Regions from separate parts of the Fictibacillus sp. 26RED30 genome, predicted to be linked through region 3. Evidence: riboswitches for the same ligand, from Rfam matches in the RefSeq annotation. Region 3 holds a riboswitch; each other region holds the start of a gene.
The links. A riboswitch is a leader RNA that binds a small molecule or an ion and turns the genes downstream of it on or off. The one in region 3 is predicted to bind S-adenosylmethionine.
Positions count from the first base shown of each region.

Region 1: linked by a shared signal. The riboswitch ahead of IHV11_RS21180 (YezD family protein) and the one ahead of IHV11_RS14010 (sulfite oxidase-like oxidoreductase) in region 3 are both predicted to bind S-adenosylmethionine.
Region 2: linked by a shared signal. The riboswitch ahead of IHV11_RS01375 (methionine ABC transporter ATP-binding protein) and the one ahead of IHV11_RS14010 (sulfite oxidase-like oxidoreductase) in region 3 are both predicted to bind S-adenosylmethionine.
Region 4: linked by a shared signal. The riboswitch ahead of IHV11_RS10675 (2,3-diketo-5-methylthiopentyl-1-phosphate enolase) and the one ahead of IHV11_RS14010 (sulfite oxidase-like oxidoreductase) in region 3 are both predicted to bind S-adenosylmethionine.

Region 1 is NZ_JACZDV010000001.1:1,513,535-1,521,151, forward strand. Features, by position in the region: gene IHV11_RS07795 (sulfite exporter TauE/SafE family protein) at 33-932, opposite strand; SAM riboswitch class I at 1,145-1,249, shown strand; gene IHV11_RS21180 (YezD family protein) at 1,502-1,645, shown strand; gene IHV11_RS07805 (phosphoadenylyl-sulfate reductase) at 1,741-2,448, shown strand; gene sat (sulfate adenylyltransferase) at 2,475-3,671, shown strand; gene cysC (adenylyl-sulfate kinase) at 3,637-4,236, shown strand; gene IHV11_RS07820 (nitrite/sulfite reductase) at 4,261-5,889, shown strand; gene IHV11_RS07825 (DUF3906 family protein) at 5,904-6,125, shown strand; gene cobA (uroporphyrinogen-III C-methyltransferase) at 6,138-6,923, shown strand; gene IHV11_RS07835 (sirohydrochlorin chelatase) at 6,924-7,617, shown strand, end outside.
Region 2 is NZ_JACZDV010000001.1:287,164-294,989, reverse strand. Features, by position in the region: gene sufD (Fe-S cluster assembly protein SufD) at 1-494, opposite strand, end outside; gene sufC (Fe-S cluster assembly ATPase SufC) at 514-1,299, opposite strand; gene IHV11_RS01395 (hypothetical protein) at 1,541-1,681, opposite strand; gene IHV11_RS01390 (carboxymuconolactone decarboxylase family protein) at 1,958-2,338, opposite strand; gene IHV11_RS01385 (MetQ/NlpA family ABC transporter substrate-binding protein) at 2,613-3,431, opposite strand; gene IHV11_RS01380 (methionine ABC transporter permease) at 3,461-4,129, opposite strand; gene IHV11_RS01375 (methionine ABC transporter ATP-binding protein) at 4,122-5,147, opposite strand; SAM riboswitch class I at 5,462-5,592, opposite strand; gene IHV11_RS01370 (hypothetical protein) at 5,672-6,016, opposite strand; gene IHV11_RS01365 (anti-sigma-I factor RsgI family protein) at 6,137-7,366, opposite strand; gene sigI (RNA polymerase sigma-I factor) at 7,457-7,826, opposite strand, start outside.
Region 3 is NZ_JACZDV010000002.1:258,259-266,084, forward strand. Features, by position in the region: gene IHV11_RS13960 (biotin transporter BioY) at 1-450, opposite strand, end outside; gene IHV11_RS13965 (DUF2187 domain-containing protein) at 639-818, shown strand; gene IHV11_RS13970 (hypothetical protein) at 957-1,571, opposite strand; gene IHV11_RS13975 (YpzI family protein) at 1,735-1,875, shown strand; gene IHV11_RS13980 (DUF1648 domain-containing protein) at 2,149-2,646, opposite strand; gene IHV11_RS13985 (VOC family protein) at 2,774-3,145, shown strand; gene IHV11_RS13990 (carboxymuconolactone decarboxylase family protein) at 3,195-3,410, opposite strand; gene IHV11_RS13995 (hypothetical protein) at 3,459-3,638, opposite strand; gene IHV11_RS14000 (S8 family peptidase) at 3,974-5,152, shown strand; gene IHV11_RS14005 (hypothetical protein) at 5,344-5,559, shown strand; SAM riboswitch class I at 5,624-5,731, shown strand; gene IHV11_RS14010 (sulfite oxidase-like oxidoreductase) at 5,835-6,503, shown strand; gene IHV11_RS14015 (hypothetical protein) at 6,534-6,824, opposite strand; gene IHV11_RS14020 (hypothetical protein) at 7,002-7,193, shown strand; gene IHV11_RS14025 (vWA domain-containing protein) at 7,247-7,826, opposite strand, start outside.
Region 4 is NZ_JACZDV010000001.1:2,078,669-2,086,494, forward strand. Features, by position in the region: gene asnB (asparagine synthase (glutamine-hydrolyzing)) at 1-56, opposite strand, end outside; gene IHV11_RS10650 (AI-2E family transporter) at 215-1,303, shown strand; gene IHV11_RS10655 (hypothetical protein) at 1,540-1,866, shown strand; gene IHV11_RS10660 (1,2-dihydroxy-3-keto-5-methylthiopentene dioxygenase) at 2,140-2,676, opposite strand; gene IHV11_RS10665 (methylthioribulose 1-phosphate dehydratase) at 2,654-3,319, opposite strand; gene IHV11_RS10670 (2-hydroxy-3-keto-5-methylthiopentenyl-1-phosphate phosphatase) at 3,316-3,990, opposite strand; gene IHV11_RS10675 (2,3-diketo-5-methylthiopentyl-1-phosphate enolase) at 3,987-5,228, opposite strand; SAM riboswitch class I at 5,306-5,424, opposite strand; gene IHV11_RS10680 (pyridoxal phosphate-dependent aminotransferase) at 5,695-6,861, opposite strand; gene IHV11_RS10685 (carbon-nitrogen family hydrolase) at 6,883-7,752, shown strand.

The DNA.
Region 1 (7,617 bases), on a different contig from region 3:
TTGAATTAAGATTTATAATACATAGGTCATTCTCAATAGTCAACTGAATTTTTTAAAAATTCCGGATTTTTATTTTCTGAATTGCTTTTTACCGCATAGATAATCCCTACTGCCCAAAAAGCAACAAGAACAAAGTAGATCGAAAACAACATGTTATGTGAAACGCCTAGAGTATGAAGAAGGGTGCGGGTATTGGTGATAATAATTAATCCACCAACTAGTACCCCTAATATGTGAGAAGGAATGAGACGAACTAGCCATGCAGCAATAGGAGCCGCAATCACTCCTCCTAGCATCAATGCACCAACCCATAGCCATTCAACTTGTTCCCAGCCGAGTGCGATGAAAAATCCAATTGAAGCAGATACAGCTACAGCAAATTCGCTAGTATCTACAGAACCGATTACCTTCCTGGTTTTCATGTCTTGTTTTGCCATTAGGACTGGAGTGGTGACCGGACCCCAGCCTCCTCCACCTGTAGCATCTAAAAAACCAGCTACTAATCCAAGTGGAATAAGCTGTTTCTTTGTAAAAGGTTTACCATTTACTTTCGCTTTCTTCTCTCCAAGTTTAAACAGAAAACGATATAAGATATATATACCGAGGATAATTAAAAAGATAGAGATATACGGCTTTATTAGATCTCCAGGAAGGTTGCTTAAAAAACAAGCACCTACAAATGCTCCGATCGAACCCGGCAAAATTAATCGAGTAACAACTTGCCGATCAACATTTCCGAATTTAATGTGTGAAGCGCCGGATGCGGCAGTGGTTACGACTTCGGCAAGATGTACGGACGCAGATGCAGCTGCAGGAGCAATTCCAGCTACTAAGAGCAAAGATGTAGATGTAACCCCATAAGCCATACCGAGTGATCCATCAATTAACTGTGCAAAAAGACCAATTAGAGCTAATACAATCAACTTTTTCATACTTTTCCTCCTCAAAATAAAAAGGCCCTTAACAAGTAGTGTTAAGAGCCTTCGGTTTTCCGATCAGCGATACGGATTAAATTTTAGTTATTACTATATGATTCAAAAACATAAAAAGTCAACTGTTTGTTTAATTTTTTTTAAAAATAGAAAAATGAAAAAATAGGTCTTGATATCCACTTCAGATATGTTATGATTTTATAAAATTTAAACTCTTATCCAGAGTGGTGAAGGGAACTGGCCCGATGAAACCCGGCAACCTGCGTTTGTAAGGTGCTAACTCCAGCAGAATGTATTTACATTTTGGAAGATAAGGTAATATGTTTACCTCCACTATCTTTCCGAAATGGGAAGGTTTTTTTATTGTTGTTTTCATATTCATTGTTGCTTTTGAAAGAGTTGATTTCCGTTGCAGATACTCGCTTTCCGTGGGGCAGGCGGTGAGCCACAGGAGTATCGCATCTTCCACTTCAATCAAAAGTCAAAGAAGAAAAAAGTAAGACTTAGAAAACAACAATTTTAGGAAAGAGCCTTTAAAAGATATGAATGTTAGAAAGGGAGGCAGTGGAGTGGCGAACGAAAATAGTGCAAACGATTTTCTTCCTCAGCTTCAACAAATGCTGAGCAGTATTAAATTTGGATCAATCACTTTAGTCGTTCAAGATGGAAAAGTGATACAGCTTGAAAAGAACGAGAAGGTAAGAATTAAATAATTCGCTGACTAGAAAACTAGAGGCGGTTTTAACGAATGGGCAAAGCCCTAAAAACGTTAAAGCCGCTTTTTTTATGGCGAAAAGGGGGTAGCAGATTGTTAACGTACGAAACATGGGACGAAAAAACCCGTGATTTTGATAGTGAAAACCCCACAAAAGGCGCGCTGCATGCTTTGAAGTGGGCTTATGAAACGTATGAAGATGATCTGGTTTATGCGTGCAGCTTCGGAATTGAAGGAAGCGTCTTAGTGGATCTTGTTCATCAAGTAAAGCCGGATGCTCAAATTGTTTTCCTTGATACCCATCTGCATTTTCTAGAAACGTATGAAGTGATTGAAGAAGCGAAGAAAAGATATCCTTCTCTTCGCATCAAATTGAAAACACCGGCTTTATCTCTTGAAGAACAGGCGAGTAAGCACGGTGAAGAGCTTTGGAAATTAAATCCTAATCAATGCTGCACGATTCGAAAAGTGATTCCTTTAGAAGAAGAACTAAACGGAGTAACAGCCTGGCTTTCAGGTCTACGCCGTGAACAGTCACCTACCCGCCAGAACACGCAATTTGTTAATCGGGACGGGCGATTTAAAAGCATCAAGATTTGTCCGCTCATTCATTGGACGTGGAAGGATATATGGCGGTATGCACATAAACATGACTTGCCGTATAACAAACTACACGACAATGGGTATCCAAGTATAGGCTGCGAGCCATGTACACAGGCAGCTGTTAACGCAGACGACCTTCGTGCCGGTCGATGGTCAGGTACAGGAAAACTAGAATGTGGGCTTCACGAGAATAAATAGAGAAATACTAGGAGGAGAGAGACTTTATGAGTACGATTCAACCACATGGAGGGCAATTAATCACTCAGTTCCTGCCTGATACACCACATCACAACCTTAAAAAAGAAATTATTCTTGATGCAACTGCACTCAGCGATCTTGAATTGATCGCGATTGGAGCTTATAGTCCTTTAACAGGATTTTTAAACCAAAAAGATTATCAATCCGTTGTCCACGATATAAGGCTCAGCGATGGAACGGTTTGGAGCTTGCCCATCACGTTACCGGTAGATTCTGATACAGCATCAACACTTATAAGAGGTGAAGAAGTTCGTTTAACATACGATGGTGTAACCTACGGGATTCTTAAAGTAGGTGATGTTTATACTCCTGTTAAACAAATTGAAGCAGAGCGAGTTTATAAGACATCCGACCAAAATCATCCAGGAGTTAAGAAGCTGTTCGAACGACATTCTGTTTATGTAGGTGGCGAGATTACACTAGTTAGACGTATTAAGAAAAATTTGTTTCAAGAGTATCATCTCGATCCGAGTGAAACGAGAAAACGATTTAACGAACTAGGTTGGAGCACCATAGTAGGTTTTCAAACGAGAAATCCCGTTCACCGTGCTCATGAATATATTCAAAAAGCCGCACTTGAAATTGTAGACGGACTCTTCTTAAACCCGCTCGTAGGGGAAACAAAGTCTGATGATATACCAGCTGATGTTCGAATGGAAAGCTATCATGTTCTTCTAAAAAACTATTATCCTATCGACCGCGTGTTTCTTGCTGTATTTCCTGCAGCGATGAGATATGCAGGTCCTCGTGAAGCCATTTTTCATGCGATCGTCAGAAAAAATTACGGCTGCACACACTTTATCGTAGGTCGTGATCATGCTGGCGTAGGAAATTATTACGGAACGTATGAAGCACAAGAGATCTTTTCACAGTTTACAGAAGATGAGATCGGCATCCAAACGTTGTTTTTTGAACATAGCTTTTATTGCAATAAATGCGAAGGTATGGCTTCTTCGAAAACATGTCCACACCCAACGGAAGAACATGTCATCTTATCTGGAACTAAGGTAAGAGAGCTTCTTCGTAATGGAGAACTTCCACCTAGTACGTTCAGCCGAAAAGAAGTAGTAGAGGTATTAATAAATGGACTAAATCGAAATGATGCAAATCATAGAATAGGAGATTCAAATGAGCAATCCGCACAATATCATTTGGCACGATAGTTCAATTTCAAAAGAAGCAAGACGAAAACAAAACAACCATTCAAGTTTTGTACTTTGGTTTACAGGACTTTCAGGATCAGGAAAATCAACGGTAGCTAATGCATTGGCGCAAAAGCTGTATGATCAAAACATAAGAAACTATGTATTGGATGGAGATAACATTCGAAACGGATTAAACCGCGATCTTTCATTCTCTGATGATGATCGAAGTGAAAACATACGACGCATTTCTGAAGTATCAAAGCTTTTTGTAGATAACGGAACGGTCGTACTTACAGCTTTTATCTCTCCCTTTATACAAGATCGGGAAATGGCGAAAAGAATCGTTTCAGAAGAGGAATTTATAGAAATTTTCGTTTCATGTCCGATTGAAGAATGTGAAAAAAGAGATCCAAAAGGTTTATATAGCAAAGCGAGAAAAGGTGAAATTCCTGACTTTACTGGAATTGATTCACCTTATGAAGAACCAATTTCACCAGATTTCACCATATATACTAACGAACAAAGCGTTTCTGAGATTGTAGAGAGCATCTTAAATCTTCTGGAAAAAAGGAAGCTGATTTAACTAAATAAAAAGGAGAATGAGAGAATGGCATATCAAAAGACGTGGGCAGAAAATCCGAAGATTAATAAGACCGAACAAAAAAAGCTCGTAAAAGACGGCTTAAAAATATTTGAAGATATTCCTTATTACGCAGAAAATGGCTTCTCCTCTATCCCGAAAGAAGAATGGGATAGTTTCAAGTGGGCAGGACTCTATTTGCAGCGTCCTAAAGAAGATGGCTATTTTATGATGAGAGTCAATGTTCCATCTGGCATTTTAAGTTATGAACAAGTAAAAGCATTGGCTCATATTTGCAAAGATTACGGAAGAGACGTATTCGATATCACGACACGACAGGCCATTCAATTTCACTGGCTGACGATTGAACAGTTTCCAGATATCTTTAATCGGTTAGAAGCAGTTGGGTTGTCGAGCGCAGGTGCATGCGGGGACATTACGCGAAACATCATGGGGAACCCAATCGCGGGCATCGATCCACACGAACTCTTCGATACCACTGAAATTGTAAAGGAAGTTTATGAGTTCTTTCAGCATAATGAAGATTTCTCTAATTTGCCGAGAAAATACAAAATGTCCATTAGTTCAAATGTGAACAATAGTGCCCATGCTGAGATCAACTGTGTGGCCTTTACTCCAGCTTTTAAGGAAATAGAAGATAAAGAGATTCCTGGCTTTCACATAAAGATAGGCGGCGGTCTTTCATCTAGACCATTCTTAGCACAGCCCCTTGATGTGTTTATTGAGCCGCATCAGGTCAAAGAAGTTTCGATCGCAATTACTACGATTTTCCGTGACTACGGTTATCGGGAAAAACGGCACCTTGCACGCCTGAAATTCTTAATGGCAGATTGGGGACCAGATAAATTCAAAGAAAAGCTATTAGAATATACCGGACCGCTTCACTCTAAAGGAAGAGATGCTCTTAAAACATGGAACGGCGGTTACTTCTATGGTGTTCATCCTCAAAAGCAAGACGGATTAAGTTATATCGGCTTTAACGTACCTGTTGGTCGACTTCATGCTGATGAAGTTTTAGAGCTTGCTGAAATTGCTAAGAACTACGGAAACGGTGAAATTCGAACGGTGAATTCTCAAAACTTAATTATTCCGAATGTGAAACACGAAAACGTCGACTTGCTTTTAAAAGAAGGCATTTTCAAACGCATTACTACTCAGCCTCTTTCTTTTATAGGACATTCCGTCTCTTGTACAGGGATCGAGTACTGCAACTTAGCACTCGTTGAAACGAAAGAAAGGATGCGTAAAATTGCTGAGAACCTTGATCAAAAAATAGCACTCGATGTTCCCGTTCGCATTCATATGGTAGGTTGCCCTAACTCTTGCGGACAGCGTCAGATCGCTGATATTGGTCTTCAAGGTGTATTGTTAAAAACGAAAGAGAAGAAGATGGTTCAAGCCTTTGAGATTTATGTGGGTGGCACACTTGATGATGGAGGAAAGTTTAATGAAAAGCTAAAAGGAAAGTTTCATGCAGATTCACTTGACGAGGTACTTTTACGATTCCTTACTGGATTTAAAGAAAAGAAACTTCCATCCGAAAGCTTTTTTGACTATATAGACCGAATGGGACTTCAACAGCTTCAAATAGAACTGGACCGAATCGCAGAAGAGTTAGAAGAAAAAGTCTCATAAAAGGGGGTCTTTCTATGTATTTATACCGTTTTGAAGTGATTTTGAAATCAGAGGTTATTCCTGTTGTGATAGCCGCTTCAACAGACGAACAGGCTTTTCAGTTGGTTGACATCGAGCTCGAGAAGTACTTTTTGAAACAGCCTGAAGTTGATGAGATCTCTCTTTATGAAAAGAAACGTATTCGTACAGGGAACGGATTTGTGCTCTATGAACGTGAAACAATATTAAATTCTTAAGGAGTGATGATGATGGGAAAAGTGTATCTTGTCGGAGCTGGTCCGGGAGATCCAGGGTTGATAACCGTAAAAGGTTTGCGTTGTATACAGGAAGCGGATGTCATTTTATATGATCGATTAGTAAACAAAGAACTGCTCTCTTATGCAAAAAACGATTGCGATTTAATTTATTGCGGTAAACTGCCAAACTACCATTTCATGAAGCAAGAGACGATCAACAGTTTCTTAGTTAAACACGCTCAGAAAGGAAAAGTAGTAACTCGCCTAAAAGGTGGCGATCCCTTCGTGTTTGGAAGAGGAGGAGAAGAAGCAGAAACACTTGCCAGAAGTCGCATACCGTTTGAGGTCATTCCAGGGATAACATCAGGGATTGCAGCACCAGCTTATGCGGGCATACCTGTTACACATCGAAACATCGCTTCAAGCTATGCAGTCGTTACAGGTCATCGCAAAAAAGGCGAAGAAGATGAACTGAAATGGGAAAGTCTAGCGAACGGTATTGATACGTTAGCGATCTATATGGGAGTGGGCAACCTAGGTTATATTTGCGAACAGTTAACGAAAAACGGAAAAAGTAAAGAAACACCCGTTGCTCTCGTTCAATGGGGTTCCTTAGAAAGTCAACGAACCGTTACAGGTACACTCGATACGATTGAAGATATTGTGGTTAGAGAACATATTGAGAATCCCAGTATGATCATTGTTGGTGAGGTCGTTCGTCTTCGCAGTGAACTGAAATGGTTTGAACAGCTGAACGATGAACGGAATAAGCTTGCTGACGTTAGAGAGGCATTGTAAATGAAGGCATTGCTCTTTATCTGTCACGGTACAAGATTGGAAAAAGGACGTATGGAAGCAGAAGAATTTGTGAGACTCTGTATGGCTCAAGTTGATGTGTCCATTAAGGAGATTTGTTTTCTAGAGCTTAGTGAACCCTCTATCGCTCAAGGGTTTGAAACCTGTATAGAAAAAGGAGCAACAAGCATCTCTGTCATTCCTGTGTTCTTATTAAGTGCGAACCATATAAAAAAAGACATACCGAAAGAACTTCAGCAACTGCAGGCTACATATCCAGAAGTTGAAGTGAATTACGGACGCCCTTTCGGTGTACATGAAGCCATTTCCCATTTGTTATGGGAGAAGATCATCAAAAGCGCAGTTACGTTAAGAAAAAATTCACATGTCCTTCTAGTGGGCAGAGGTAGCACCGATCAAGATGTAAAGCGGGACCTAGAAGCAATAGCATCTAACGTTCAAAATCATTATGGAATTCCTAGTATTCAAGCTTGTTTTCTAACTGGTTCAGAACCAAGCTTTGAGGAAGCACTCTGGAGTAGTAGCGAATCATATGAGCAGGTTATCGTTGTGCCTTATCTTCTATTTTCAGGACTATTAATAAATGGGATGAAACATACGATAACTCGCTATCAGCAGCAGACCACACAAAACGTAGCTCTTTGTGACACCCTTGGCTACCATCCTATCCTTAAAG
Region 2 (7,826 bases), on a different contig from region 3:
AGTTCCACGTTCTTAGGAACATAAAGAAATGCTCCATTAACGAATAGTGCTGCATGAAGGGCTGGCAAACGGTTCTCATCAACCGCAACAGCTTTCATAAAGTACTTTTTCACTAGATCTTCATGCTCTTTTGCAGCTGTTAGAAGATCTGTGTAAATAACACCTTGATCTTTTACCGACTCTTCAAGTGCAAAATAAACTGGTGTTCCATTATGGATAACAAGAACATTCTTCGCTTCTTCTTCAGAACCAATCAATGCCTTAACATCTTCAGGAAGTTCATTGAACGCAACAGGAGTGCCAGTTGCTTCATGTTTGAATTCTGTAAAGTTCCATTTATCGATTTTAGTTTTGTCCGGTTTAGGCATTGGAAGCTCTTGAGCTAATTCCAATGCTTGCAAACGAAGTTCCTGCAGCCAAGCGGGTTCCTGTCTGCTGCTTGAAAAACCGGTTACGTAGTCCTTATCAAATCTTAGGCTCGTATCAACTGACATGTATAGTCCCCCTTAATGCTTACGCTTCTTGACCAACAGTTTCGTCTTTAATTCCTAGCTCTTCTTTAATCCAGTCGTACCCTTCAGCTTCTAGACGTTGAGCTAATTCAGGTCCACCGGATTTTACAATACGCCCTTGCATCATCACGTGTACTTTATCAGGAGTGATGTAATTCAATAGACGTTGGTAGTGAGTGATGATCAAGCAACCGAAATCCGGGTTACGCATTTCGTTAACACCTTTAGCTACTACTTTAAGAGCATCGATATCAAGTCCTGAATCGATCTCATCAAGGATTGCTAATTTTGGCTCAAGCATCATCATTTGAAGAATCTCATTACGCTTCTTTTCTCCACCAGAGAATCCTTCGTTTAAGTAACGGTGAGCGAACGCATTGTCCATCTCAAGATGATCCATCTTTTTATCTAACTCACGGATAAATTTCATTAGAGAAATTTCGTCGCCTTCTTCACGCTTTGCATTGATTGCAGAGCGAAGGAAATCAGCGTTTGTAATACCGCTTACTTCTGAAGGGTATTGCATAGCTAAGAACAGACCAGCTTGTGCACGCTCATCAACTTCCATCTCTAAAAGATCTTCACCGTTGAACGTAACTTTACCAGAAGTTACTTCATATTTAGGGTGTCCCATTAACGCTGCAGAAAGAGTAGACTTTCCTGTTCCGTTTGGTCCCATGATCGCATGGATCTCGCCACCATTTATTTCGAGATCTAAACCTTTAATAATCTCTTTATCTTCAATAGATACACGAAGATCTTCAATCTTTAAATTAGGTGCTGACATAATACAACCTCCATTAAGAAATCATTCTTAAGATTTTGATAAAAGGCACAAAATAGCCATTCTCAATTTATTCTCATTCTAATCTTATAACAAATGAAATGTATGTTCAAGGGAACGAGCTGTTTACTTTTCCATTGTTGTCATTTTAATTGTACATCAGTCACAAGATTTGAAAAAAGGCTGACTCATGAGGCGGTAGACCACCTTATGAATCAGCCTTTTGTAATTTTAAGTTCATATGTTACGGCGTATGATTTCTGTTCGCATTTGCCGCTATTTCTAACCCTTTTTTGTATTCCATATCTCGGACCTTCTCAACATCTAGGCGTTTTTCCAAATCCCTCTCATACTCTGCAAAACCACAGCCATGTGACTGGTGCATTGCTTTTTCCATCTCGGACGTATGTTTTACTTTAATGGGGTGGATAATGAATCAATCCTTTCAAAGTTAAAGTTAGTTAACAATAATAGCGTATCAGCATCACTCATTTTGCTCAATCCGTTATCCAAGTGAAATCACCTTGCATACCAGTGCATGATGATTCCTATTGAAAACAGATGTGACTTCCTATGTTATCCTGCTAAATGCGCTACATTACTTCCATTACCTTCTTAGGATGATTTCAAAACATGAAAGTGTGGAATTTTAGACTTTCTTTTAATGACGCGGGTTATTTAATTCTTTAATGCATTCTTGAACGAGGGTCACACCTTGGCTCATAGCCGCTCCTCCGCCAAATGCAGCAGAAACACCCACAGCTTCAAGAATTTCATTTTCCGAGCACCCTTGATCTAAACAACCTTTTGTATGGTAGATGATGCAATATTCATCTTGAGAATAGATGCTGATTCCTAAAGCGATCAACTGCTTATACTTCTCAGAGATCTCACCTTCTTTAAAACAATGGCGTGTAAATTCATTATAGGCATGTGTAAGTTCAGGCATATTCTCATTGTATTTCCCTAAGCCTTCTTTATAGCGGATCAGGTGATATTGCGTTGAATTCGAGCCGGGTAGCGGCTGTTCTTCTTGTTTCATTTCATTCACTCCTGTCAAAATAGTAAACAGGTTTAGTATGGGTCATTCGCAAGCTGGTTATGTAATAAATGTTCGTAAGTTTTTGTCGAAAAGCCTATAAATGACTTTGAAGGACTATAAAAAATTTTGTCGGCCTATAAATTAAGTTCAAGTGCCTATAAGTGTAATCGCAGGGTCTAAAAGTTAGTTTGAAGGACTATAAAGTGTTGTTGATCGATCTTTACTCAAAAAAAGAACTGACTTTAATATCTCAAAGTCAGTTCTTTTTATAAAATTATTCCGTAACTGGCACTACTGCACCTTCATATTTCTTCTTAATGAAATCTTGAATCTCTTTAGAACGTAAAGCTTCTACTAAAGCTTTAACAGATTTCTTATCTTTATCTCCTTCACGCACCGCAATGATGTTTACGAATGGAGAATCAGATCCTTCTAATGCGATCGCATCCTTTTGAGGATTTAATCCAGCATCGATCGCGTAGTTTGTGTTGATTAGTACGGCATCGCCTTCACCGTTCTTGTAGGCTTTTGGAAGCATACCCGCATCAACATCTGCTTTAAATTTAAGCTTCTTAGGATTTTCTACAACATCCTTAATTTGTGCTTCTGCTCCAGCACCTTCTTTAACTTTGATCAATCCTTCTTTTTCAAGTAACCCAAGCATACGGCCATGATCTGCTACTGAGTTAGACATGATAATTGTTGCGCCCTCAGGCAGCTCATCTAATGACTTATACTTTTTAGAATAGATTCCGATCGGCTCAAGGTGGATGCCACCTGCGTTTTCGAATTTGTATCCGTGATCTTTCATTTGAGACTCTAGATAAGGAACGTGCTGAAAGTAGTTCGCACCGATTTCTTTTTCATCTAAAGACTTGTTTGGCAGTACATAATCTTGGAACGTTTTGATCTCAAGTTCTACACCTTTTTCTTTCAAAAGAGGTTTTGCTTCTTCCAAAATTTCAGCATGTGGTACGTTTGAAGCACCTACAATGATCTTCTCGTCGCTGATTCCGCCTTCTGTTTTGTTCCCGCAAGCAGCAAGTGCTGCAACAAGAACGGTTAATATAAGAACAGATAATACTTTTTTCATATGAACTTCCTCCTTGTTGTCTTAAAACGTTATCTCTTATCTAATGCTGTTGTAATGCGGTCACCGATCCATTGGATGACGAAAACGATGACTAAGATAAGTGCAGTTGAAATTAATGTTACATCCGCGTTGTCTCTTTGGTAACCTTCCATATAAGCCAAGTTTCCTAAACCACCAGCACCAACAACTCCAGCCATCGCTGTATAACTTACGAGTGCAATCGCGGTTACAGTGATACCAGAAACAAGAGCCGGCGTACTTTCGGGAATAAGAACTTTAAAGATAATCTGAGCGTTTGTAGCACCCATTGATTTCGCTGCTTCGATTACCCCTTTATTAATCTCTCTCAAAGCGATCTCTACCATACGTGCATAAAATGGCGCAGCTCCTACGATTAATGCAGGGAGTGCAGCTTCAGCTCCAAGCATCGTTCCTACGATTAAACGTGTAAAAGGAATCAATAAGATGATTAAGATAATAAACGGAATCGATCGAAACACGTTAACGATTATAGCAATTACGCTGTTTAAAAACTTATTTCCCCACAAGTTTCCAGGAGAAGTTAGAAATAACGCCAATCCTAGAGCCAGTCCTAGGAAAAATGTAATCACTACAGAGATGGCTGACATATATAAAGTTTCATTTGTCGCTTCTAATAGAACATCCCATTGGACATTCGGGAACCATGTACTAAGCATTATGAATCACCTCTACTTCAACCTGTACACTGTTTAAAAACTCCATTGCACGAGCTAGTGCAGATTCTGTACCTTTAATCTGAATGAACAACGTCCCATAAGGTCCATTCTGAGTTTGCGTAATCTTTCCTTGTAGAATATTTACATCTACCTCATACTTACGAATCAGTTCCGTAATTAATGGCTGTCCTGCTCGTCCACCAATAAAAGTAAGTTGGACAATTCGGCCTTCCGGAAACTCAGAAATAAACTGTTTGATCGTGTCCACTGTTTCTTCAGGTTCTGTTACTTGTTTCACAAAATCCTTCGTGATTGGTTCTGTCGGGTTTTTGAAGACATTTAGGACATCGCCTTCTTCCACTACTCTCCCCTGTTCCATAACGGCTACACGGTGACAGATCTTTCTGATTACATGCATCTCATGTGTGATAAGAACAATGGTCAGATCTAATTTTTGATTTATCTCTACAAGCAGATCAAGAATGCTGTCAGTTGTTTTAGGGTCAAGTGCAGAAGTTGCTTCGTCACATAAGAGAACTTTCGGCTCATTCGCAAGAGCGCGCGCGATACCTACACGTTGCTTCTGCCCTCCACTTAGTTGCGAAGGATAAGAACCACCACGACCTTCCAATCCAACTAGGTCGATCAGCTCATCAACACGCTGTTTGATCTTTGCTTTTGGATAACCCGCAATTTCAAGAGGAAAAGCAATGTTTTCTCTTACCGTGCGAGACCATAATAAGTTAAAGTGCTGAAAGATCATTGAAATTTCTTGTCGTGCTTCTCTTAACTTTTTTGATGACAGCTCAGACATGTTTTTGCCGCCAATCGTAACCGTACCGCTAGTCGGTCGCTCTAGCATGTTAAGGATGCGGATCAGTGTACTCTTACCTGCACCACTGTATCCGATGATTCCGTAAATCTCTCCTTGTTTTATGTTTAAATCTACCGTATCAACAGCCTTTACTTCACCATCTTTGGTTTGAAAGACTTTACGGACTGCCTGTAAATTAATCAAGATTCTTACCTCATTTCTTATCTAAAATAATGCTTTCTTTAAGTAATCAATGTTGTTCTTGAAAGTGGCTGATCTCCGTTTCAGGTTGCTCGCTTTCCGGGGGGCGTGCGGTGAGCCACACTATGCTTCGCACTATAGGTGTCTCACCTGTCCCGCTGATCCCCCAGGAGTCTCGCACCTTCCACTACAATCAGCTTTTCAAAGATGAGAGTTTAGAGAATACCCAAAAGGAATTCTTTAGAAAACAACCAAACAAAAAAATGCCTCTCTGCTTCAATATGAGCAGAAAGGCATATTATATTCTATGCACGTTCTCCTCATCTCCCAAGACTACTTAAAGTCTTGCAGGAATTGGCACCTTTCTAGTTCATCATTCATAAGAATGCAATGATCTAGCGGTTGCCGGGTTTCATAGGGCCAGTCCCTCCACCTCTCGTGATAAGTAAAAAAGTGTTACTTTATTAAATTAAAGCGATGCATATTTGAATCACTGTGAAGAATATTATCATCCATGTCGATTCGTGTCAAATATTTTTAGCAGTTCGAACGAGTACACCAGCAGATATCTCTTCCCAATGAGAGCTTAAGTAAAAAATCGCTTCCCATTTTAAGCGTTGTCTGAGTGTTCCCTGAAATTCAATCATCTCTTGTCTCAATAAAGTACTCAGCTTCATTTTCCCCTCAAGCAGCATACATAGATATTTCGGATTCCCGGTAAACGTGACTGTTCTGTTCCGCTCTCCTTCTCTGTATTCAATGTTCAGCGTCGTTTCGTCCTTACATTTAAAGCTAGGCTTCACCGGGATATTATAAAGAGAAAGATACGGACTTTTTGCTATTTGACTTTCAAAGTAACGGATATCCAACATTAAAAATCCCCCCGAATTGGTTGTTACTTCACCGATTCTAGAGGAATATTCATATACCTTTATAAACCCTTCGACAGCAGCCAGGAATCGTAATTGGTATTACGACATGTTATCTCATAATTAGTGTTTATGTTTCTTTTCTTGCTTTCGATGTTCACCTTTGGAACGCTTATGATCATCATTAAAATGTCTGTCTCCATTCCATTGCTGTCTCTGCTCATGTTTATTACGGTCATTTTCTTTTTGTCGCTTGTTATGATTCTTATCCTGATATCTGTTTTCTTTTCTATGCTCTTTATTCTGATCGTAATCCCTATCATGGTTTTGTGTTCTGACAGGTTCCTTCATCTTTTTAGGTTCTACTCTTTGCTCTTTTTGCTGAATATGATTTCTATTGTTATTTTGATCATTCCTTTTGCCACGCTCTTTGCTTTTACGTTTTTCATTCGTATTCTTTTGAGGCTTCACAAGGTTTTTCTCGGTCGGTTTAACTGAGCTTCGGTGTTCCGATTTTTTTTCTTCATTATTTACTGGCTTTACCTTGACCTCATGAGGTGCAGCCTTTATTTTACGAGGATGCGGTACGGATTTAATATTTTTTGAAGAAGTAGTATTCACTTTTAGCTCTTGAAACTTCACTTCTTTAATCTTTTCTTCTTTAAGGTGTTTATCGTTCTTCGTTGCTTCTTGGAATGCTGTATATTTACCTGAAGATACGCCTAATTGTTTCGCCTTATCGCGAACTTCTTCGTTTGTTTCAGAAACAGTAATCGCAACAGGGTATTGAACGACAGCTTTTTTAACAATTGAATCCAATGCAAGATCCAATTCCTGCTTCGTTTTCTTATCACTGGATTTATCGGATACTGTAGTGATAAGCATGGACTGATTCTCTTCCATATAGCCTTCTCGCTGATAAGCTTTGATCAGTTGATCCGCGAATACTTCAAACGGCATACGATCATCGGTAGAAAAATTGTATTTCTTAATGATTTTTTTTGCTTCGTCATTAAAAGCATCCATTTCAACCACTCGCATATTATCATCTACGCCAACCTCAAGGCTTGGATTGATATCAAAACTAACATAAGCAGCCGCGGCAGAATGGCTGCTGTTGGGTAAAAGACCTGAAATAAAAAGAAATGCAATTAATGCTGCCACTGAAAACGAAATAGATGGCAGCACAAAAAGACTTCTTTTCTTGTGTGAAAAATAAGAAGCCTGATACTCATTACCTATAAGAGGTCTTTTACCTGCTGGTACTCTTACTGTGACAAAGGTTCCGTCCTTCATGAGAAGAGTTGCTTTTTTATTCTGAACTTCAATAACGATGCCGCTGCCGTTCTTCAATGATATCCCTCCCGCATGTAGCAGGATCAGTATAAATTACAGGCAAGAGAACATTACATTCCCTTGCCTAGTAACCTTATTTACCTCACCTTATGGCTGAATGTATGATTTCAGCGCTTGAAAATCGCCTAAATATATAAGTGATACTGCTATTATATACTTTCGATTTCTCTCTATGGTTTTACGACTACAGGATACCATATTTAATAAATCTTTTATTGGTAATTGCTTTTTTTCTTTTAGAAACGCGGCAAGTTCTTCGTTCTCAGCTAAAAGACGAGCAATTTCTTTTGCATTTTCGCGAGCATCCACATGCTTCGGACAATGCTTACTTAAGACTTTAAAGTTCAATCCGAACGATTTTAATAACTTTTGATACTCTTCGATCTCATAAACGCGATTCTCAACTTGAATCTGGTCTTCAAAATGATCCATCGCAGCTTTTTGCTCTGCATAACTT
Region 3 (7,826 bases):
ACCTGAAACTGCAGCTGTCTCCAAACTGATGTCCATTACAAATGCAACAACTGGAATACCGCATAGGTAAACAAAGACGATTCCTGCGACGAAATTGTATATGAAGACCTTCCACACTTGAAGTGGCTGTCTTGCTTTTTCGATCAATAACCCGATTAAGAAAGCTGATAATGGCCAGCTAAGAATATATCCAGCACTTGGTCCTACAAAAACACCTGCGCCACCGCGTCCACCAGCTAATCCTGGAACACCAGCTGCAATTACTAGTAAGAAAACAATCATACTTAATCCGCCTAGTCTGGCACCAAGCACCACACCTGCAAGCATTACACCAAGAGTTTGTGCTGTAATGGGAACTGGTGTAAAAGGCAAAACGATTGGGGGCAGGAATCCTAATACAATCATGATTGCTGCGAATAAAGCTACATACGTCATCTCTTTTGTTTTCATGAAAAAACACCTCATCATAGTTATGTCAACTTATATTAATTTTAAGTTAACATTAAAAGCGCTTCAATAGCAATACGTAATTGATTCAGCTATAATACTTAACAAATAGAAGTTTTTAAAAATAAAAGGAAAAATAGTCACAATTATGGTAAAATAGTACAAACATTAATTACGTTGGAGGAAAAGGCATGGAATTTAAAATCGGTGATATTATTGAAACATTCGACGGCTTAAAAGGAGAAATTACTTCATTGTTGACCAACACCGCTGTTGTGGACTTTTCCGTAACAGAAAACTATTCGGAGCATTTTGAAGATGCAAAGCAAGTTGTACGTTTGAACGATATTAGACAAATCATAAATAGCTAAATATTATATAGAAATAAACGACTTTTAAATGGAGTGTAGCAGTTTCTCCTCGCTCCAATCCATTTTCAAAGATTTTCAACAATACAAAAACAGCTCTCTGTGCAGCGAAACTGCGCAGAGAGCTGTTTTTTTGTTTTTTTACAAGTTTTTACGATTGTTCTGTGAAGTCACGCCTACTGAAACGATGTTTGAATCATTTTCTCTTGTGTAAGTCGTTTCTTGCGCTGATCCAGTGGAATAATCGTGCAGCTTGTCATTTCCGATCGGGTTATCAGCTAGTTCGGATCCTGCTTCTTTTAATTTTGAACCGATGCTGCCAAGCTCCCCTTTTGTTTCTTTAGCTGTCGATAACACATCACTTGAGATCTCTTTTAGCGTATTAATGTTACCAAAAACGTCTTTATTGAGACGCTCATAGAGTGCTTGCGCGTCGTTGATCGCATCTTTTAAGGTGGTGCTAGCTGTTTTGAACTGGCTGATCATCTGATCTTTCACTTCACCTGGATTTTGTTTGACTTCCGTAATCATTTTGCTGGAACTATCCTTCAACCCTACCGCAGTGTTCTTTACTTTTGACCGTGTATTATAATCAATCAAGGCAAGTGCCCCACCAACGATACCGCCAATTACGATTCCTGTTAGTAGCTTGCTTTTTTGCGGATCTGCCACTCTCTCTCGTTGCGCTGTACCGTAAGCATCTTCAGGATACATGCCGTTTTCATATCCGTTTGTAGTGTTTACACTCTGTACCATTTTAAGTCCTCCTCGATTAATTTTTTTCGTAGTTAGGGGATTCCCTTTTCTCTAAAAGCTAAACGTTTGGGTAGGCTGTTTCAGGATATTTTCAGCTTTTACATAAAAGTTTCAGTTAGTCCTCATACTAATGAAAATCTGATGTGATTGGAGGGTTTTCACTATGGGAAAAGACAGACAGGAAAAGAAGTTGCGTGAATCTGGCCGAGTTGAATCTGACCGTGACCAAGATTTGAAATATTCTGGTGCTACTAAGATGGAAGGTCCAGATGAAGCGCGTGCACGCAACCATCAAGATCAATAATCAAAAATGGAGCAGCTCACCAAAAGGTATGAGCTGCTTTATTATTGTTTCAGTAGTCGGTATGAGTCGAAAATTCGATAAAAAAATTTATCCGTGAAATTAAAATGATTTACCGTGAAATTATGGAGCTTATCCGTGAAATTAATTCACATTACCGAACTATGATGAATAACTATCCTTATACGGCGCACACATAGCTAGTATGTACTCTAGGAAAAGACACACTTCAAAAAAAGAGGACTCTACTTCTCCAAATGAAGTTCGTCCCCTTTTTTACTTCCATTTAATTGATCTTACGATGAAAAAAGCGATGAATCCTGTGATTCCTATGATAAAAATGGGGAGTACCCACACACTTAATCCTTCACTTGTTCCATTGGCGACTTCTGCACAGGCCCAAGTCATATAGACGAAAAAGATCAAGATTTCATTTTTCATTACATTGATCATCATGCGCGCATTTTTATACTGTCTTTCTACGTTTTCTTCCGTTAAATTAAAATAATTGTAGATGTGCGGAAATTTTTCTAACACGGTAAGAAGTAACCACGTTACCGCTCCCATCACGATTAAAATCCATAGGTTGTTCTTACTTCCCCAGCCATCTGGTTCTCCGGCTGCATTAAAGTGGGTTGGCACGGTGTCCGGAATAGCAGCCCACTGTGAGATCAAGCTCACTGTTCCTATAACCAATAAGGTGATTGATGCGATATCTAAAAAGTTTTCAAACCATGTTCTTTGTATTTTAAGTTTTGGTCGGCCTTCATACATATACTTTTCAACCTCCTTACCCTATGCTATACGTTTTTTTTCGATGAAAAGTTTCGTCATGAATTGAATTGTAATCAGGGTAAAAGATATCTATAGTTAAATTATCAGATATTTTAAGGAGGATCTTATGAAACTTGGTGCTTTTTCTGTGAGTTTAAGTGTAAAAGATATCCACCGTTCAAAAGCTTTTTATGAAAATTTAGGATTTGAATCTTTAGGTGGCAACATCGAGCATAACTGGTTGATTATGAAGAATGAGGATACGGTTATCGGCTTGTTTCAAGGTATGTTTGAGCAAAATATTTTGACTTTCAACCCTGGATGGAACCAAAATGCGAAAAATCTTGAAAATTTCACTGATATTCGCGAGCTGCAGAAACAGCTGAAAGAAAGAGGAATTTCGTTATCGACTGAAGCGGATGAAACGAGTGAGGGTCCTGCGAGTTTGACTCTTGAAGATCCAGATGGAAACCTAATCCTGATCGACCAGCATAGATAATACATAAAACAACGTCCAGATCGCATGCGTGATCTGGACGTTTTATTTTTTAATCGTTTAGTATTCCCATCGCGATAATAAACCAGTTGGCTCCGTTTTTGCTTCCGATTTGGAAGAATAGCGCAATGATCTCTTCTTTTGAAAAATGTTTCGTGAGTCGATTGTATAATTCATCTGGCAGTTGTCCGTGATAAGCCATGATGTGATCAGCGAGTTCGAGAGCTAGACTCTCACGTTCTGATAGTTCTGCGTTTCCTTGCTTCATCGCCGTTTTTCGTGAGGACTCATCCAGAGTCCCGTAGTCCATGCTTTGTCAGTAATCGCACCCATTGTTTGAGGCCGCTCGTAAGCGGAGCATCTCCATAAGTTCAGGCTCTAGTATGTCGTTCAGCGCTTTTTCCATCTGCTGAAAAGCATCTAGAATACCTGGTGCGTTAGCAAGGGATTTCTTAAAGGGTGTTCCTTCCACATCTACTTCTGGTAAACGTGCCATCTGTATTCCTCCTCCTCAAATAAAAAATTTCTTTTTTCTTTCCCTTTTACCTTACACCATTCTTCAAAGTAGTCCTATGTTTCTGTTTAAGGGGATGAGACTGAATGCGCTTTCTGTCGAATTTGAGACTTATCACCTACCCACTTTATATTTTAAGATAATAAATAGGTCATGCGGACCTAGAATCTCTTGTAGTAATATCTTCTCTGTGATTGTAGTCTTTTGGTAAATAATCATTATTTTCGAATAGTATTAAAGGGTTTTGTTGAAAATTGTTGAATTCCTTACCATCGGAGCCAAGCTTGCTTGGTAAATACAACAGAGGAGTGATTTTTATGTTAAAGCGTTTCGTGGCGACTGCCGCAACATTACCACTACTTGTTTCATTAGCATTGCCAGCATCTGCTGCAAATTCGGAGGTGTCGAAAGCTTCCTTTACACCGGCTGCAACGAAAGCTGCTTCACAAGAAATTATTGTTCATTTTAAAGATTCTGTTTCAGCAGCAGCTAATACGAAAAACAAAGTTTCACAACTTGGCGGTAAAGTAGTTGAGGTTACAAAAGACTTTACAGTCGTAAAAGTAGACGGCAGTGTGACAGATGCGATCAAGAACTATGAAAATCTTGACTCTGTTGAGTATGCGGAACCTAACTTAACGTTCCATGCAAGCTATGTACCAAACGATCCTGCTTATCAAAGTCAGCAATATGCGCCACAAAAAGTAGGAGCTGAGCAAGCTTGGGATACTACGCAGAGCTCTTCCTCTGTAAAAATTGCTGTAATTGACACAGGCGTTGACTATAACCACCCAGACCTTGCTGGGAAAGTCATTAAAGGTGCCGACTATGTAGATGACGATAACGATCCATTGGATGAGAACGAGCACGGTACACACGTTGCCGGTATCGCGGCTGCGAACACAAATAACGGAGTGGGAATCGCAGGTCTTGCTCCAAAAGCTTCTATTCTAGCAGTTCGAGTACTTGATGCGAACGGCAGCGGATCTTTAGATGACGTCGCTCAAGGCATTCGTTACGCAGCTGATCAAGGTGCGCAAGTTATCAATTTAAGTCTTGGTGGAGCAGGCGGCACACAAACGCTTCAATCTGCAGTTGATTATGCGTGGGGCAAAGGTTCTATAGTCATTGCTGCTGCAGGAAATGAGGGCGTATCTTCTCCTAGCTATCCTGCTTATTATACGAACGCGATCGCGGTTGCGGCTACTGATCAAAACGACCGTAAAGCTTCATTCTCAAATTTCGGTACGTGGGTTGATATCGCAGCGCCAGGTGTTAACATCTATTCAACAACACCAAATAACCAGTATGCGAGTTTCTCAGGAACGTCTATGGCATCACCAGTTGTTGCGGGTGTAGCAGGACTTCTGGCGGCTCAAGGTAAGAGTGCTTCTCAAATCCGTGCAGCGCTTGAAAACACAGCTGATCCTGTATCCGGAACAGGCAGCCAGTTCCAAAACGGACGCGTAAATGCAGCGGCAGCTGTTCAGCAGTAATTGATATAAATAAAAATGTTCCCAAACCTCTGGAAGTTAGTGTTTATCACTTCTGGAGGTTTTTTATTTTCGTTTTTTTATAGGTGACAACTTCAATTTCCTTCTATAAATGTAACGTGTACGGTTTAAAACCTCCTCTTTCATGAAAAACTGTTAACAGAAACATCTGTAAGAAGCGGAGGATTTCAGCTATGTTTGGTCTTGGTAAAGGTAAGCAAAAGAAAAAAACGTCTCAAGGTTCTGGCAAGAGTGAGTCGACGGAAACGGAAAAAAGGCAGAGTGAAAAGGAAGCAGAAGAAAAGATCGTGTACTTTTTCTTGATCAGCACTGCGGTTTTTGGAGTGGTCGTTCTGTATCTAGGCATTTCTCGTGAGATGTCTTTTGTGGCTGATCTCATTTCGAGTTGATTTTTCATGTCCTGACTGTATAATAGTTGTAACTTACATATCGTTTTTAAGCCGATTAATCGGTCTCTTATTTCGAGCAGGCGGAGGGAATTAGCCCTATGAAGCCCGGCAACCACCTAATTTGTTAGGCACGGTGCTACATCTAACAGTTTTACAGACTGAAAGATAAGAGGATGTGAACAGAACCATTCGTCCTCTTTTTTTTATAAAAGAGGGCGTTTTTTGTTTTGCTACCTCAAATGGAATCAATCGCACTAAAGAAAGGATGTTCATGTATGGACCTTAACAAAGCGAATCGCATTAAAAAGATGCGTGTCCCACAAGTCGATGAAAAACTAGAGAACCGCCTGCCTCCTGGGCAGGTTGAAACAAAAAAGTTCCCTATTCTTCATGAGGGGGACGTTCCTGTTTACGATATGAAAAAATGGTCGTTATCTGTAGAAGGACTCGTAGGAAAACGTGTCGAATTTAGTTTTGAAGACATCATGAAGATGCCTCAAACGACAGTAGTAAGAGATATTCACTGTGTGACGAGATGGTCACGGTTCGACAATGCGTTTGAAGGTGTTAAATTTACTGACTTTTTAAAGCACTTAAATGTGGATTCAAAAGCAAAGTTTGTGATGGTCCACGCTGATTACGATTATACGACGAATGTTCCTATCCAAGATCTGTTACGCGATGATGTGATTCTTGCGCACTCTTTTGACGGCAAGCCGTTAACGGAAAAGCATGGGTTTCCGCTTCGTCTCATCGTTCCGCATCTTTATTTTTGGAAAAGTGCAAAGTGGATTCGTAAGTTCGAGTTCTTAGATGAGGATCAGCCAGGCTTTTGGGAGCAGAACGGCTTTCATATGTACGGCGACCCGTTCAAAGAAGAACGATTTTCGAGCGATGAATTTGAGATGCCTGAAGATGAGTGGAAAAAGAAAGAGTATGATTGATCCCAAATGAAAAATTAGGGGGAAGAACGTTTATTTTCTTCCCCTCAGCATTTTAATCTCATTTTTTAGCGCTGTAATCTGATCTTGGATGTCTTTCATCTGAGCTTCTTGTTCTTGCTGGTCTTTAAGATCGTTCGCTTGATCGATATACACTTGTCTGAGAGCGATCGCTGCACTGAACGTAGCTAGAAAATCCCCCGCGGTCACAAGCGTTGAGGCGAGTAAGGCGAGTTCTGCAGCAAACGTGGTACCATCTTTATTATTTGATAAGTATTCTTCTTCTGCTTCTGCTAAAATGACGTCTACTACACGTTGATTCACATCATTCACTCCTAACACCTGAATTAGTAATACTATATGCGTTTGCCCTATTTGCGGTGCCCGATGTTACCCTTCATATCCCGATTTTCGAACACATAAAAATTCGGCTTTTTTCGTGAATTGTTCTTAATGTATAGGCATTTTGTCCGATATTATCCTTACTAGGGAGGTTTGGCGATGGAACAATGGCTGTCTTTTCGTATTCCGTTCGATATCATTTCCATTTACATCTTACTTGCCGCAATCATTGTGGTCGGCATATTTTCAAGCGTACTTCGAACAGCCTTACCAGAATGGTCTGTTAGGATCTTTAGCTACACGGGGTTTGTTGGAGTAATCTTTGCATGGCTGAAGCTACTGGAATATTGATACATACATAAAAAAAACGCCTCGGGGTTAACTACCCCAGGCGTTTTGGCGTTTTATAAAGATTTGAAAAGGAGCTTACGAAGTACAGGCATCAAATAGTCGACAAGCTCCGAAGCACTTGGCACAACTACATTTTGCGGACCATAGATGTTCTGCATTAACTTCTCTTCTTCCTCTGTAATCTCTCCGTTTGCGATAAACATACCAATCGTTTCGATCCCATGCTTTCGTGTACGAGTGACTGCTTCATGTGTATCGAGTACGCCATGCGATTCATAATCGAAAGCCGCTGGTTCACCGTCTGAGAAAACGAGCAGAATCTTTTGCTGCTCTGGACGCTTTGCGAGCTCCTCACCCATACGTCGGATGGAGTAGCCGTCACGGTTATCTTCTTGTGGTTCGAGCTGTATGATCGGCGCTCCCGATTGATGCAGAGAGTTACGATAGGAGATCACATCATGAAAATAATTCGGCTGATCGTTAGTAGAAGCATCTGCTGCATCTTCCCAAAAGCCAACTACAGAATGCGGAATCCGAAGAGCTTTTAACGTTTCATGAAAAAGCACGATCCCTTTTTGCGTTTCTTCCATCTTGTTGAACATGGACGCTGAACAGTCGACGAGGAGCGTGAAC
Region 4 (7,826 bases), on a different contig from region 3:
TTCTTTTCATGTGTGAGGTTACGATTCCAATCTGCCCAACCCGTTATTCCGCACATTGGTTTCATCCTTTCTGTACAAACTCCATTTCTAGTATCTATGCCCATTACTCAGCATATGCTTTTATCCTTGTACAGGTGTTTTTTTAAAATTTGTGTATGTTCTTATAAGTTGTATATAATGAATACATATTTCAGAAGATAAAGGTGATCATTAAATGCCACAGTCGAAGTTTTTTCGTATCGGTTACGGATTTCTCCTCATTTTTCTAATTATTTTAGTAGGAACAAAGATTGATTTTATTTTCAGGCCGATCGTCGTTCTTGTTCAAACGCTATTCTTCCCGTTTTTACTTGGCGGTGTTCTTTACTATCTGTTCCGGCCTGTCGTTCAATTTTTGCATAAGCGAAATGTGCCGAAGGTGTTATCCATCCTTCTCATCTACTTGCTTGCTATCGGATTATTCGTATTGCTGTTCTATTCTATTGGTCCGATATTACAAAGACAGGTAAGTAATTTAATCGAGAATACACCCGCTTTAATCGATGCTATTCGTTCTAAGCTAAATGATTTACAGCAAAATGAATGGGTCAGCCGTTTCCAAGAAAGTGACCAGTTTGATGTAAAAGAAATCTCTGATAAAGTAACTGCCTATTTATCTACAAGTGTTCAAACAATCGGTACGAACATCGCAAACTTTATTGGAATCATCACAAACATTATTATGATTTTTGTTACCGTTCCTTTCATTCTTTATTACATGTTAAAAGAGGGTGAAAAAGCTCCACAGATGGTACTTCAAACGCTTCCGGAAAGACAGCGTACGAATGGAACAAAAATTCTAAAAGACATGGACATCGCCCTTAGTTCATACATCCAAGGTCAAATCCTCGTCAGTGTTTGTGTTGGAACCATGCTATATATCGGTTATCTCGTAATTGGAATCGAGTATTCACTGATCTTAGCCATTATCGCGATGTTCACAAATGTTATTCCGTTCCTTGGACCGATTATTGGAGTCGTTCCTGCGCTGATCGTAGCGGTCGTTGACTCGCCGGCGATGGTGATCAAAGTACTAATTGTTATGGTTATCGCTCAACAGATCGAAGGTAATGTAATCTCTCCTCAAGTTATGGGTAAAAAGCTGGATATCCATCCGCTTACAATTATTTCTATCTTGCTTGTAGCAGGAAGTCTAGGTGGTCTCCTTGGATTGATTCTAGCCGTTCCAGTATATGCGGTTCTTAAGGTTATCGCCCTGCACACCTATCGTTTAATCAATCTAAGAAAATCAAAAGAGCTTTAAAATAATGAGGAATTTGAAAAAGCATCGGATATTAAGTACGTAGTTCAGATAACGTGGAGAAACAAAAGATTTAGCATAGGAAATCGAGTATGAAATCGCAAAGATTTTATACTCGATTTTTTATTGATATGTAAGGGTTATTCATGTTTTTAATGCCGAATTAACAAGTGAAATTTCATATGAATTAACGGAATGACAACAACTATTGTCATTCCGTTATTTGGGTGTGATTATAGTTGTTATTTGTTGTACTAAAAATAACAAAAGGATTAGGTAATTTATGTTGCAATTTAATTGGAGAGATATTAGTCTTGTTCCGTAAAAGGGCAAGATTGTTTAAGGGGGATGGTGAAAAAATGTTAAATAAAATAAAGGAATTACCTGAAAAGTTGGCATTTTTTATAGGCTTATCTTTAACTTTATTTAGTCCAATAATATTACTTTTAATGTCATTTGGTGAATTGATGACAATACTAATACAAGCGATTGTATGGGGTGTTGCCACCTTATTTATACTAAGTGCTGCTGATAAAAGACATTTTCGAAAAGGTAAAAATAAGTGAAGATTTACTTATGGGGGCTTTAAAGAAAAAAATTCTCTAAAAAAGCTCAGAGCAATAAACTCAAATGTTATTTAGTTTGTTTTTTAAAGTTTTTCCACAATAACTGAACTACTTAATATTAAAGTCCGATGCTTTTTCTTTGCTCGTATTTTCTGTATGGCGCTCGTCCAGCCTGCTTGTCTGCCGCCGGACGAGCTTCTTACCCGCCAACTACTCTCTCATTACAAAAGAAAACACACCATTTCATTCAAGTAAAATGGTGTGAAAGGTTTATTATTTTGCTTCTTGTGGCTGTTTATCGTAGATCGGTACCCAGCCTTCTTTTGATTTGAAGATGCGGACCGCTACTACTTTACGATCTTCTTGCAGCGTGAAATAGTGACGGAAATTTTCTGGAACGGAGATTAGATCTCCCGGCTCAAGCTCTACATCAAAGAACCTTCCATTAGGTCCTTCGATCGCAAAGATTCCATGTCCAGAAACGATAAATCGTACTTCATCATCTGTGTGATGATGTTCTGCTAAGAAGTTTTTCAAAAGCTCATCTAAGTTTGGTGTCGCATCAGAAAGGGAGATAACATCTTCTGTTACATACCCTCTACGCTCAGAAATATCATCGATCTCACTGCGGAAGGTTTGAATCACTTCTTCTTTGTCCTCATCACTTAACGAAAAATTTTCACGAAGGTGTGATGGAAGTTTTTCAATGTCCCACTTTTCGTAAATAACTTCCTGTGAGTTTAAGTACGATTCTACCTCGCTTTGTTTTTCAATTCTTTCGTTGTTATCATGAAATCGTAGTTGTGCCATTTTTAACGCCTCCAAATGATTGATTTTTATTTAAAACGTTTAAAGTTTGTAATTTGATATGGTAAGAGAACAGAAACTCGAAAGCTTCTAGGTGTTTCTTCGCTTCAAAAGCATTTCTGCCCCATACGGTAATACCATGATTGCGGATCAGGACAGCTTTGGTATCCGTATTTATAACAGCACCTACCGCTTCTGACAGCTTCGAAAGGTCACCGTAATTTTCAACGATAGGAACCGTGATACTTCCTTCTTCTTCCCATATTCCAAAAGCTTTTATCAGTTCTTGACCTTGAAACGTAATCTTCCCTACATCACCATATAACTCAGAGATTAAATTATTATCCACGGTGTGAACGTGTAAACAGCAGCCTGCATCCGTTAATCGATAGACTTCACAATGAATGCCTGTTTCTGCTGAAGCTTTTAAATGCGTTTCTTCTACCGGATCCCCATACTGATCTACTAAAAGAAAGTCTTCAGAGGTACGCTTTGTTTTATCTTTTCCACTTGCAGAAACATAAAAGTTGAGCGGTGAGTCACTTACTTTAATCGATACGTTACCACTTGTTCCAGGAAACCAGTTCCGTGAAGCCAGCTCATCCTTTACATCAGCAAGCTCATTCCAACGCTGTTGTTTACTCAACTTTTCACACCTCTTTTCTCTAAGACATGAATGATGTCATGAAACGTTTCAAATGAAGTATATGGTATTTGGTTTTCTTCGCATTTTTCAATCAGATAATCTCTTGCAAAAACAACATCAGCCATCTTAGAAGCTTGAAGATCAGTAATTGAATCACCGATCACAATCTTTTCTGCTTGGGAATATTTCTCTTCAAGTCTTCTGATAACAGACGGTTTGCAACACCCACAATCATTGTCACATTGATCATCACACGCATTCGGCCAAGTGATTTTTATCGTGTCACTGGTAAAGTCACTGGCATTACAAAATACGTATTGTGAATCTAGCTTGTTTTCTAAAACAGGATGAACAAAAAAATCAATGCCGCCACTAACGATGTATAACGGAATTCTCTCGCTTTGAGTAAATTGAATAAATTCCTGAAAGCCATCTCTAATCTTAGAACGTGTTAAAACGAATTCAATAATCTCTTTCTTTTTATCCGAAGGAATTCTGGAAAACATTTTTCCTACACCTTCTCGAATCGAGATCGTTTCATTCAAGATTTCATTTACGATCGGCTGCCATCCCTCAGGTGAAAATTCTTCCATGATGGCGACGATGTTATCTTTTTCGGTAACTGTCCCATCAAAATCACAAAAGATTACCGATCGGTGTTGAGTTGTCATTTTACAGGAACACCACCCCAAAGCTCTAATGCTTTTTGAAGTTCTGCATGTTTTTCAGCAAAACTTTCAAAGTCTTCTCCTTTAACAACGGCATCTATCGCCTGACGGAAAGCACGTGCTCCACCGGCAGCTCCATCTGGGTGACCATGTATGCCTCCACCTGCATTTATAACACTGTCCAAACCAAAGTCATTGTATAAAACCGGAGTTAGTCCTGGATGGATACCAGCTGAAGGGACTGGAAACGATTTGTTTAATAAGATGCTATCTGTTGTTAAGGCATCCGCAATGCTTAATGTTTCTTGACGATCAAGTGCTACACTTCCATATGGAGATGGGAACAACACAAGATCTGCTCCTGCATAACGAAGCAATTTGCCTAATAATACTGAGTAACCAATTCCGTAAAGTGATGATGACCCTATAGCTCCGGATAGTGCAGGATGAGCCATGATCGGTAGTGGAATCTCTTTATCTTCGGCCAGTTCTTGCAATACATCTGGTCCGTAAGATAAAACGTTAAATAGTAATGCGTTTGCTCCTAATTCTGCTGCGCGCCTCGCTTTATCTTGAAGTTCACTCGTTCTGCCTGTTAAGTTAACTGCGTAGAGCGTCTTTTCGCCTGTTCGCTCGTGAACAGACTTTAATACTTCTTTAGCGATTTTCACTCTTTCTTCAAAAGGAGTGAGTGGATTCTCAAAAAGAATTTCATCATCTTTTACAAGATCTACCCCACCTATGGCCTGCTCATATAATTGCTGCTTGAAGAATGAAAGATCTTTTCCGAGTACCCCTTTAAAAATACTCATAACAAGTGGACGGTTATGTACGCCTAAGATATCTCGAATTCCTGTTATTCCAAACTTCGGACCGGGAAATTGTTTTTCTAGCTCTCTATCAAACTCTAAATCTACGAGCTTGATCTCACCATCTAACGAAAGTTTACCGAAAACCGTCGTTAGAATTGCTGGAATATCATTTGAAAAGTTCGCTGATGGATAGGAAATCTTAAGCAAGCCTTTAGTTCTTTTACTTCCTAAAAATTGATCAGCACGTGGATCTTCAGGAAGTTCAATGACCTCTTCCACAATCCCTTTATGTTTTTTTAGCTGTTCTTGCTCAAGTTGAGGAAGATCTGTCCAAGAACCTACTGTAAGTCCTAGTGCAATTCCTTCCGCTTTTTTTTGTAAGTTCTCTTTCTTATCATGTACTAAGTACGTCGCTGTAATTTTACTCATGTTTGTCGTTCTCCTTTCAAAAACACAAAAAACCCCTTCACGAGGAAGGGGTGTCTACATATTGACAGTTCCACTTCCTCTTATCTCTCAGTCAACGTTCGACTGCAAGAATTAGCACCGTTTTCAGTTAAGCAAAATTAACTGAATGGTTGCCGGGTTTCATCGGGCTAGTCCCTCCACCTGCTCTTAATAAGAGTGCAAATTGTTAGAATATAATTTTAATTGTGATTATGACAGGGTATGAAGGATCTGTCAACCCTATCTTCTTTCTTCAGTGTATTGAAAGTGATTTGATTTCCGTTCCAGATGCTCGCTTTCCGGGGGGCGTGCGGTGAGCCCCTTGCCGCTTTGCGCCCTTAAGGGTCTCACCTGCCACACTCGTCCCCCAGGAGTCTCCCATCTTGCACTACAATCAAATGTCAGTGGAGGTAAACACTAGTTACCAATAAATTCTCAAAGGAGTGGTTTAAATTAATTTAGCAATTCGATCTGCAGCCTCAATCAAACGTTTTTCAGACGTTAAAAGGCCAGCACGTACATACCGATCGCCTTCGCTTCCGAATCCGATTCCTGGCGCGACTACGACGTGTGCTTTCTCAAGTAAATAGTCTGCGAAAGTTTCAGAAGTATACCCTTCAGGTACAGGCAGCCAGCAGAAAAATGAACCTTTTGGCGATGCTACCTTCCAGCCGTTTTCGTTCAAACGTCCGATGAATGCATTTCGGCGACGTTCATATGTATCTACCAGTTCATCCACACATTGCTGTGGTCCGTTCAATGCCTCAGCCGCTGCGTGCTGGACAGCTCCAAACAAGCTTACATAAAAATGATCTTGAAGAAGGTTAATAGATTCAATAACAGTTTCGTTTCCAACCGCGAATCCAACGCGCCATCCTGCCATGTTATACGTTTTAGAAAGGGTGTAAATCTCTATACCTACGTCCTTTGCTCCTTCTATCTGTAGAAAACTGACCGGCTTTTGTCCATCAAATCCGATTGCTCCATAAGCAAAATCATGGCACACGAGAATATCATGTTTGTTAGCGAGTTCCACTGTTTCTTTAAAAAAGGATTCAGTGGCAACACCTGCAGTCGGGTTGTTCGGATAGTTTAAGAACATAAGCTTTGCTCTTTCCAGTACCTCTTTATCTATTTCATCATACTTCGGGAGAAAGTCATTTTCTTTTCTTAAGGGCATCGTCTCCATAGTAGCACCAGCCATTGCAACACCTGACCAATAATCAGGGTATCCCGGGTCTGGAACGAGTGCAACATCTCCTTGATTTAAATAGCACTGCGATAGCTCTACTAAACCTACTTTCCCGCCAAAGAGTACGGCTACTTCTTTCTCAGGATCGAGTGTTACTCCATATTCTCGTTTATAAAAATCGGCAGCTGCCTGCTTCAAAAATCCATGTCCGCGAAACGGTGAATACTTATGAAAATCAGGTCTATCAGCTCCATCTTTTAATGCATCAACAATATGCTGTGGAGTTGGTTGATCAGGATTCCCTTGTCCTAGATTAATAACATCAAAGCCTTGCTCTACATAGTAAGATACTTTTTTTACAAGCTTGGCGAAAAATTGCTCTGGCAGTTTCCCCATCACTTCTGCCTGCTCAAAACGTTTCACGACGATCACTTCCAGTCTAATTTGAATGTTCTTGAAATTCTAATCAGTTATGTTATACGCTTAAGGAAATTCTGTAAAGACTTTTTTTACAACCTGGAGGGTACAATCATGAAAATTGCCTGCATACAAGTTGACATTCAATATGGGAAACCTGATGAAAATTATAAACACATCGAAAATAAAATTCGTAAAGCCGTTAAACATCATAATCCTGATACGATCGTACTACCAGAACTGTGGGATACTGGGTATGATCTTACCCGATTAGGTGAGATTAGCGATCATGATGGTAAAAAAGCAAAGGAATGGTTAAGTCGATTATCTAAAGAGCTGGATATTAATATTGTCGGTGGGTCTATCGCGTATCGTAAAAGCAACACAGTTTACAATACATCATTCACTTACAACAGAAACGGTGTACAGGTTGGCACCTATTCAAAGGCTCACCTCATTACACTTATGGAAGAGGAAAAATATATCTCCCCCGGCAGTAATAGCAATCTGTTTACAATCGACGGTAACCTCTCCACTCTTGCTATCTGTTATGACATCCGTTTTCCTGAATGGATCCGTGCTCCTTTCTTAAAAGGGGCAAAAATATTGTTCGTTCCTGCCGAATGGCCGATTCAAAGACAATCTCATTGGCGAGCATTGCTTATCGCACGTGCTATAGAGAATCAATGCTACGTTATTGCTTGTAACCGAGTTGGAAGCGACCCTAAAAACACCTTCGCTGGTCAATCACTAATTATCGACCCATGGGGAGATATCATTGCTGAAGGATCTGTGCACGAAGAGGAGATCCTTACAGCAGAGATCTCACCTGAATTAGTAGACGAAGTCCGTGTAAAGGTTCCTGTATTTAACGACCGTCGAACAGATCTGTATTAAATCCATTTCGAAAATTTAGTGTTGACAGATCTCCATTCAACGTTGTAGTATAACGATTATGAATTGCGTGAATA